3 regions of the Lysinibacillus sp. FSL K6-3209 genome follow, and region 1 is predicted to be linked to each of the others. Evidence: riboswitches for the same ligand, from Rfam matches in the RefSeq annotation. Region 1 holds a riboswitch; each other region holds the start of a gene.

What was found. Region 1 has a riboswitch for cyclic di-GMP ahead of MHH88_RS19415 (hypothetical protein). Riboswitches for the same ligand answer to the same signal wherever they lie in the genome.
Region 2: it holds a riboswitch for cyclic di-GMP, as region 1 does, so the genes downstream of both, MHH88_RS15370 (hypothetical protein) here and MHH88_RS19415 (hypothetical protein) in region 1, are expected to answer to the same signal.
Region 3: it holds a riboswitch for cyclic di-GMP, as region 1 does, so the genes downstream of both, MHH88_RS17965 (NPCBM/NEW2 domain-containing protein) here and MHH88_RS19415 (hypothetical protein) in region 1, are expected to answer to the same signal.

Annotation. Positions count from the first base shown of each region.
Region 1 is NZ_CP150264.1:3,978,891-3,982,179, forward strand. It holds gene MHH88_RS19405 (methyl-accepting chemotaxis protein) at 1-424, opposite strand, end outside; gene MHH88_RS19410 (hypothetical protein) at 461-1,177, opposite strand; gene MHH88_RS19415 (hypothetical protein) at 1,215-1,589, opposite strand; cyclic di-GMP riboswitch class I at 1,738-1,825, opposite strand; gene MHH88_RS19420 (tRNA-dihydrouridine synthase) at 2,008-2,961, opposite strand; partial or broken gene MHH88_RS19425 (LTA synthase family protein) at 3,217-3,289, opposite strand, start outside.
Region 2 is NZ_CP150264.1:3,147,143-3,150,431, forward strand. It holds gene MHH88_RS15365 (folylpolyglutamate synthase/dihydrofolate synthase family protein) at 1-1,215, opposite strand, end outside; gene MHH88_RS15370 (hypothetical protein) at 1,357-1,758, opposite strand; cyclic di-GMP riboswitch class I at 1,846-1,947, opposite strand; gene MHH88_RS15375 (valine--tRNA ligase) at 2,072-3,289, opposite strand, start outside.
Region 3 is NZ_CP150264.1:3,665,279-3,668,567, reverse strand. It holds gene MHH88_RS17965 (NPCBM/NEW2 domain-containing protein) at 1-1,862, opposite strand, end outside; cyclic di-GMP riboswitch class I at 2,042-2,128, opposite strand; gene MHH88_RS17960 (hypothetical protein) at 2,391-3,289, shown strand, end outside.

The DNA.
Region 1 (3,289 bases):
CTTTTAGCTTTTCGTTACCTTCTTGCGTCAATTCTAACGTCGTATTCGATTGTTCTGAAATTTGGTTTGATCTAATAGATAATTCTTCGATAGCCACTGTAATGTCTTCAATCGAAGTTGAACTTTCTTCAGTAGCTACTAATTGTTTTTTTAATCCTTTTCCTACCTCATCAATGGCGGCTCTAACGATATCAGCCTTTTCCGCTGCATATTCTCCATGTTCAACAAGGTTTTGACCTTTTTCATTTATATTTTTTTCGTATAGATGTAATTGCTCTTTTAATTGACTTGCAGATAATTCCTCTGCCCCGTTTGTCACTTCACTCTGACTATCGGCCTGGCGTTTAAGCGAAAAATATCGGTAAGCAAAATACAAGGACGTGCATAATAAAAATACTATAATCACTAGCATAATAGCATCCATGATATAATAATCTCCTATTCTCTCAACCTATGATGTTTATAACTCTTTTACAATAATGTAAATTCCATCAGCAACAGACGCTGGGATATCGTTTAAATGCTCATTTGTTTCGTATTTATGAACAATGAAATCCCCTTCAACATTTACATATTTTTCAAATCCTTGATACTTCTGTAACAAAGTCATTGACTTTGGATTTGTAGCTTCAGCTAACACAAGTCTTAACCCTTCTTCAGATGCTTTTTGAACTAAAATATCACCTAACGTTTGTACAATTTCATGGCGATTGTGCTCAGCTATAACTCCTAATAAAAATAAATGCAGCACTTCATTATCTTCCATTTCTTTCCCATAACGTTGTTTATAGTCATTTAGGAAACGAACATCAATATCCACTAAGACATCCATCACAATATTCATATCAGAAAACGTACCACTAAAAATATCACCTTCATGTATTTCCAGTGCGTTTGTATCACCAACTAGAGCGCCTACGACATTGTGCTCTGCATCAAGCGCAACCACACAGTATCCTTGATGCACATTGTCTTCAATGTATTCCTTCGTGAATTGGTAGAAATCATCATAAGGCAATTTTAAAGAGTACCCGATTATCGGCTCTTGCACCCATTTACCGGCTACATCTACTCCAACAAATGTTTTAGCTAAACATGTTGCCGCTTTTTCAATTAAATCTGGTTGGTCTTTTGTAATGATTTCATATGTATATACATCTTGTAATGTTGGCATCATACATTCCTCCAAAATATGCTTCTTGTGATTTTAAAAACTATCGTGTTGCTAATTGTGATACATTGTCAACTACTGTTCCTGGGAAATTCACTCCCTCTAAAGCATTTCTCACTTGCACATAGGCAATTTTAGAGGCTGGATTGACGATATAGATATCTTTGAAGCCAAGTGATGCATAAAACATTAATGTTTGCCCTAGCTCCGCTGAAACTTTAGATGGAACAGGTGATTGATACGTTGCATCAACTACAAAGGTATAGGATTTTTTTGGTACTTTCGCCACGGTTTCTTCCAAATCTTTTATATATTCCTCTACAAGCTCTGTTTTAATAAACCCGTGAACTTGAACGTGTACTTCTTTTTTGGCTTCATAAATCGCCATATTATATTTCGGTTTATCAACGACTAACATTTTTAATCTCCTTTTTCATATAGTTTTTTTACTATCCTATACTAATAAGACTTTATTAACGCTATAGTTCTTTAATTCGTCTCCTTTTAGGAAAATAAAAACTACCCTTATTATAAAAATTAAGGGTAGCCAAATAATCGTTTATTATTTTGGCAACCCGACTATCATAATCCCAATAGGATTTTAGACTCGTAGCTTTGCGTCCTTACCTTTCAGTAAGTTTGCCTTTTCATTTTCTTAAAATAATACTAACATTATTACAATTTTACATTATAAATTACATGTCAATTTTTGTCGACACTAGTAGTATTATCTAAAGAATATTAGGTAAATATAAGTAATATTAAGATACTATGTAGTAAGAATGTAGTACGTGCCAGTCACTCAAACAATTTAGAATTGTTTGAGTGACTGGCACCTATTCAAATTGATTAAGCAATTCGCGTACTTCATCTGTTGTCTTTGTATTCATCAACTGATTTCTTAATTCGCTTGCCCCGCGGAATCCTTTAACATAGATTTTGAAAAAGCGATGCAACGCAGTAACTGAACGTGGTAACTCCTCGGCATATTGATCTTGAAGATCAAGCTGTAATCTTAAAAGATTAAGATATTCTTTACTACTGTGTTCCTTCGGCTCTTTTTCAAAAGCAAATGGATTTTTAAAAATACCTCGTCCAATCATCACGCCATCCACACCATATTGTTCAACTAGCTTCATACCTGTTGTACGGTCAGGGATGTCTCCATTGATTGTTAATAGCGTATTTGGTGCAATTTGATCTCGCAATTTTTTAATTTCCGGAATTAGCTCCCAGTGTGCTTCTACTTGGCTCATTTCTTTTCTCGTACGCAGATGGATTGATAGATTGGCGATATCTTGTTTTAAAATATGTGTAAGCCATTCCTGCCACTCATCCACTTCCGTGAAGCCAAGTCTTGTTTTCACACTAACAGGCAGTCCACCCGCTTTCGCCGCTTGAATAAGTTCCGCCGCAACATCAGGACGTAAAATAAGACCGCTTCCCTTGCCTCGTGATGCCACATTCGGAACAGGACAGCCCATATTAATATCAATACCTTTAAAACCAAGCTCCGCCATGCCTATACTCATTTGTCGGAAATATTCAGGATTATCTCCCCATATATGCGCAACCATAGGCTGTTCATCTTCAGTAAAAAGCAAACGTCCTCGCACACTTTTCTGACCCTCTGGATGACAATAGCTATCCGAATTTGTAAACTCGGTAAAAAATACATCTGGTCTACCTGCTTTACTTACGACATGACGAAATACAACATCCGTCACATCTTCCATTGGAGCAAGTACAAAAAATGGTCGCGGTAAATCCCGCCAAAAATTATTCGTCATATTTTAATTCAAACCCTCTCATTATAGGATATTCGGTTATACACTTATCCCCTAAAACTTAATTGCTTCAAGCAATAAAGTCATTATTATAGTATAACCTAGCTTTTGTAATTTATCTTCACACATAACTAGATTTTCACTTTTTAAAAATCAGGCAATACAAAAAGCAAGCAGTGAAAAGGCAGTCCAAGCTAACGGTACAATATCATAATCTTCTTGATATCAAACACATTATCTTGAACTGCCTACTAATTATTATTTAGCTTCTGTACTCTCATCTTTGTTGTAATTGTACTTTGAAGGATCTACTGGCGTGTAACCTGTGGTT
Region 2 (3,289 bases), 830 kb from region 1:
TTGGTCCTTATGTTGTATAACTTCACTCACTATCACTTGCCAATTTTCGTTATATTGTTTGTCTTGATGCGTTGACAGCATCGCTAACTGTTCAGCTGGCATGGCATTGGGCAGTCCGATTTGGGTAAAAGCTATAGAAGTTGCGACTGCATCCATTAACGCAATACTATTGGCATGGTCTTTATCAGAAAGTGCTGCATAAATAAATCGATAGCGTTGATTTGGATAGACCTTCTGTAATGTTTGAATCAATGCGGCTGTTCCTTCTGAGTTATGAGCACCATCTAATACAATATTATTAGGGAATTGTTCAAAGCGACCTGCCCACTGTGCATGTTGTAGCGCTTGCCGCATCGACTCTTCGGATAAATGAATGAGCCTTTGTTCACGTAATATATCCATCGCTGTAATAGCTAGACTCGCATTAGCAATTTGATGCGCTCCTGCCATTTTTAATTGAATATTTGTTAGATCAAGATATGCATTGTGATAATGGAATGATTGCATGCCCATCTCCTGCTCCTGTGCAACAATGTTAAAATCATCCCCTAGAACCAGACATCTAGCTTGACGTTCTTGTGCAACCTTTTGAATCGTAGCAAGTGCTTCTTTATTTTGCACACCAACTACTACGGGTACACCTTCTTTAATAATACCTGCCTTCTCAAAAGCAATCTTCGCATATGTATCGCCTAAAAAGGCCGTATGCTCTAAAGAAATCGTTGTAATAATGGATACAAGTGGTGTTATGACATTCGTCGCATCTAGTCGTCCACCAAGCCCCGTTTCAATTAGCGCAAAATCCACTTCTTCATCTGCGAAATATTGGAACATAATAAGTGTGACGACCTCAAAAAAACTTGGATAGTCCCCATTATAATTTGCCTCAATAATTGAAGCTACGTTATTCATATACTGTAAAAATTGCTCGTCCGGAATTTGTTTTCCATTGATGGTCATACGTTCATTGACGCGTGTTAAATGTGGTGAAGTAAAAGCACCAACCCGATATCCCGCATTCTCTAACATTTCTCTCAGTACATTTACGGTGGATCCCTTGCCATTGGAACCAGCTAAATGGATAGCGCGCAGCTTGTTATGCGGGTCTCCTAAACGCGCCAATACTTCACGCATCATGACTAAAGGTTCACGTTTATGATCAACCGCCTTTAATGTAAAAATAAAATCTGTACATGCTTTTATCGTAGTAAACAAAAGAAACACTCCCTTTCACTCCAGTATAAAGGGTGACTGGCACACAAACAATTCTGATACAAATTTAAAAACACACAGAAAACCACTGTAGGAGTGATCATTTGTGTGTTTTTAACTAGTTTTTTTCAAATAAACAACAAATTATTGTAATTGATGGATGCCTAATAGCGCTCCCATATCATCTAAAATTATTTTTGCATCATTATTTAAAAGTGGCAGAACATCGGATCTTTGCACTAGTTCTAACGAATTTTTTAATGTTCTTTTCAGCATCGAAATATCAAAATTTGAACAATACTCATTAATCTTATTTATCACTAGTAAATCTGTACGTGTTAATGAAATCTTCGTATCTTTTTGCCCCTTATTATCCGCTAGAATATGCTTAATAAGAACACGTCCACTTGCATTTAATAGTCGATAATATTTTGCCTCAGATAACTTTAAAAGATTTGCTTCTATAATGCCCCTAGCGCTCACAAAATCTAAATCATCACAAGCTTTGTTTACTTTCACTACAATTGTTCCAATATTTCCTGACATAATAAACCCCCGTTATTCTTGCATTCAAAGTAAAAGACCATTCTACTCGACATAGAATGGCCATAAAATTAAATAAAAATTTCATTTAATGGTAACCAGGCGATCATAGTTTGAAAAATACTCATTTCTCTTCACCTTAGACCCTAGGCTTTGCGTCCTACCCTTTCGGATAGTTTGCCTTTATCTATTATACTAACTAAAATAGATAATACTATATATTTTTTCCTAACTCAATACATAACTTTTGATTCATAAAAAGAAAAACAGCAAATGACTATTTCGCCATCTGCTGTTTCTTCAAATCACTATGCTATTACATGTTTTTTAATTCTTCTAAACGTTTTAATACCACTGCATGTTTCTCTTCATAATCCGCTAATTTTTCGCGTTCTGCATTTACTAATGCTTCTGGAGCCTTTGAAACAAATTTTTCATTGGACAGCTTACCAGTAACAAGCTTCACTTCTTTCGCCCACTTTTCTAGTTCTTTTTCTAGACGAGCGATTTCTTCTTCTAGATTGATAAGACCTACAAGCGGTAAGAATAGCTCTGCTCCTGTTACGACTGCCGTCATTGATTGACTCGGAGCCTCTAAGCCTTCACCAATTGTTAACGTCTCAGGATTACAGAATTTTTCTAAGTAGGCTTTATTCGCTTCCAAAGTAGCAACTGTTGCACTATCTTTAGCAGAAATGAACAATGGTACTTTTTTGCTCATAGGTGTGTTAACTTCCGCACGAATATTACGCACCGAACGTATAATATCCATAAGGAGCTTCATATTGTCTGCTTCTTCAGCAAAGTGAAGATCCGTACGCACAGTAGGCCATGCTGCCACTGTAATTGACTCACCTTCATGAGGTAAATGTTGCCAAATTTCTTCTGTGATGAATGGCATAAACGGATGTAATAGACGCATTGTTTGGTCTAATACGTAAGCTAATATAGATCGAGTTGTTTTCTTAGCAGCCTCATCTTCACCATTCAGCGGTAGTTTCGCCATTTCAATATACCAAGAACAGAAATCATCCCAAATGAAATTATATAGTTCACGACCTACTTCACCAAACTCATAACGTTCTGCTAATGAAGTCACACGTTCAATTGTTTCATTCAAGCGCGTTAAAATCCATTTATCGGCTACTGATTTTTCACCAGTTAAGTCGATTTCATCATATGTCATTCCATCCATGTTCATAAGTGCGAAACGGGAAGCATTCCAAATTTTATTAGCAAAGTTCCAAACAGATTCTACTTTTTCCGTTGTATATCGTAAATCTTGACCTGGAGATGAACCTGTTGCTAAGAAATAACGTAGTGAATCCGCTCCGTATTTCTCAATAACATCCATTGGGTCCACACCATTACCAAGTGATTTACTCATCTTACGTCCTTCGCCATCACGTACCAATCCGTGGATTAATACATCTTTGAATGGGCGTTGTCCAGTAAATTCAATACCTTGGAAAATCATTCGAGATACCCAGAAGAAAATAATATCGTATCCTGTTACAAGCGTACTTGTTGGATA
Region 3 (3,289 bases), 310 kb from region 1:
ATTCTCTCAACACCTTCGAATCTTAAGGTCGGTGCTTTACCTTGCTGTTCCGCTGTATAAGGATTTTCAATATAGATTGTGCCACCAGGTGTAACGGCCTTCTTATTATAAGAAGTTTTAGGGATGGCAGGAACAGTAATGACGTTTTTACCGACTTTTAAGCTGACACCTTGTCGCCAACTATTCCAAGCACCTTCTTGTTGTGAAAATGCCAAGCGTGGTAACGGACCAGTTGATGATGCGTCAACGTAAACGGTAATTTGATCACCCGGTTGGGCAGCAAGGCCAGTTGGTTGTAAATTGTTACCGAAGCCGAATTTCAATTGTTGATTGGCATGTTTGACCATATCCCCGTGTTGCTCGGCTACTATAATTCTTCCTTCTGTAACCACTTCACCGTTAAGTATTTTTTTGGCTAATTCGATATTGTCTTTATAAGTAGCATATAGTGGATGTGTTTTCGCTTCTTCTTCTAATGCGTTAATATGTTCGATGCTGTTGAATGCAGGGGAAACTGTATTCATCGTTCCGTCAGTAAATAACTGCGCCATTTTATCGTCTAATGCATCTTCTTTATAGAAGGCGAATTCAGAAAGCGTTGCCCAATTTTGATTGGATTTAGTGAATTTAAATTTCACCCGTTTAAATGTCGTCGTTGCAAATTTTGCCTCTACTAATCCTGCGACCATATTGTGTTTACCTGTTGACACAAGTTCATAGGTATCGCCTTTTGATGTTTGGGAAGCGTAAATTTCAAATTCCTCGGCAAAGCCTTTACGGTCAGAAGGTCTTGCTCCATAAATAATACGATTTAAAGTAACAGGTTCTATAAATTCAACTTCTACTTCATTTGAGAATGTAGCTGTGTTGCTTCTATTTGTTTCCCAATATGTATGAACATCGCCATCGATAGCATTTTTGATAACGGCGCTCGCATAGTGTCCGCCATTGTTGGTAATTTCTTTGATGTTAGCCTTATCCATTCTAAATCGCGTTGAATACGCTTCGTTGGCATAATGGCTAAATGACGAAGTTAGTGCAGTGGTCGCTGTAATTTTTTCATTGCTTAGCAGTGCTTTCGCATTGTCAATATCTTCTTTGAATTGTGCGTAGAAGGGGTGGCCTTGGGCTTCGACTTCTAATTGATTGATAGCATCTATGGTGTTGAATTTGTCACTTACAGCGCTCATTGTATTATCTGTAAAGAGTGTCGCCATTTTGTCAGAGACAGAATCTTCTTTATAAAATTGAAACTCGGATGCACTTGCCCAATCTTGATTTGCTTTCGTAAAAACAAATTTTAGTCGTTTAAATTTTGTAGGGTTGAATTGGATTTCGACAATATCTCCTGTAGAACCTGTATATTGTCCTGATGAAACGAGTGTAAAATCATCGTCTGTATCTGTAGTGGAGCTATAAATTTCAAACTGCTGTGCAAAGCCTTTCCCTTTTGTAGAAGATTGACGAGCTGCATAGACAATTCGATTTAATGTAGATGCTTCATGGAACTGAATGATCACTTCATTTGTGAAGGAGGTACTATTTGGTTTCCCTGTTTCCCAATGGCTGTTCATATCACCATCAATCGCTTTATCTATAGTAGAACTTCCATATTTTCCGCCGTTGTTCGTAATCGATTGAATGTTTGATTTTGCCATTTTAAATACGTCATCGTATGCTTTTAAAATATCTGTTCCGTACAATTCAAATTTTTTCACCGAAGCGATGGAATAAATAGTACGAGCTTCGGTTGAAGTTCTAATGATGTCTCCATTTGGATTTTCAGCCGCTAAAACATTCATTGGACCACCGACTAAATTTAAAGCAAGGGCAGACACTGTTACAATCTTTACTACTTTCATCTATATTCCTCCTTATGCATTTTTCCTACAGAGTACATAAAAAAGCTACTCAAAAAAGAGTAGCTTTATTTCAAATAAGGCAATCATAAAAAATCCCACATACAGAAAAATGCCTTTTATAAATTATATTCTGTGGGTTGTATGTTACGTCCTTACTAAACAAAAAGTAGTATGTACTCTTCGGCAACTGGCAGACATAGTTATTTAAAACCTTAGTCCCTATAGCTTTGCGTCCCTAAATTTCTTTAGGTTTGCCTATTAAATTTTCTACAATAAAGAATAGCATAAGGAAAATTATTGCCAAAGTACAATTCGCACTATATTTTACCACCTTTAATTCGGGTAAAATGGGCGAGTTTTTTTATGGGGTGAAAAATAATGTCATTTAATGGTGGTTCGATTGTTATGTGTAAAAGACTTTAGTAAGAGAAAGATGGTTTATCTGTAAACTACTTATGTCATGGGTACTGATATTGAAAATATTTACAATAGGTGGAATAATATATTTGATACTATTAATGAAAGGAAATGGTCTACATGTTATATAAATTAAATAAGTCCTCATGGGATTATGAAAAGGTTAAAAGAGTGAGTCTTGATGCGATTGGCTGGAAAGAAAAGGATTTAGAAAGGTTAGTATCTAACCATCTGCAAGATTTTATTTCTAGTAAAGATTTAATGACAATATTTAACGAGCGTCCAAGACAAGAAGAACCCGATATTTTAGCTGTTGATAAAGATGGCGATTTATACATATTTGAATTGAAAAGATGGGGTTCAAATCAAGAGAATTTGTTACAAGTATTAAGATATGGTCAATTATTCGGCAATAGTAGTTACGATGAGCTCAATGAAAAATACCTTAAATATAGCCAAGGCAATATATCGTTAATGGATGCTCATAAAGAGTATTTTGGTAAAGACGCAAGTAATCAAATTACCCAAGAGATGTTTAATAATAAACAACATTTCATTGTGATGACAAATGGCTTAGACCAACAAACGGTAGAAGCAATTATTTATTGGAAGAAGAACGGTTTGACTATTGATGCCATTGTCTACTGGATATTTGAAGTGAATGGTGAACATTATATTGAGTTTAATATGTATTCTCCAATTGAAAGTTATTTAGAATATGAGAGTAGCGCCTACGTTTTAAACACGAATCATAACAATAATCCACTAACGACAGACGAAATGTTAACTGGAATGAAAGCAGCGGCTTATCATAAAGGATGGCAAGAAAAAATAGAAAAGATTCAAAAGGGCGATATTGTATTCCTTTATAAAAGCGGCGCTGGAATTGTAGGATACGGAAAAGGTTCGGGTAAATATAACAAGCAAGATTATAATGGCTATGCTAATGCAGAGACAAATACACCTTTACAAGATTTTTGTATATTAAAGCGTCCGTTAAGCGCTTCAGA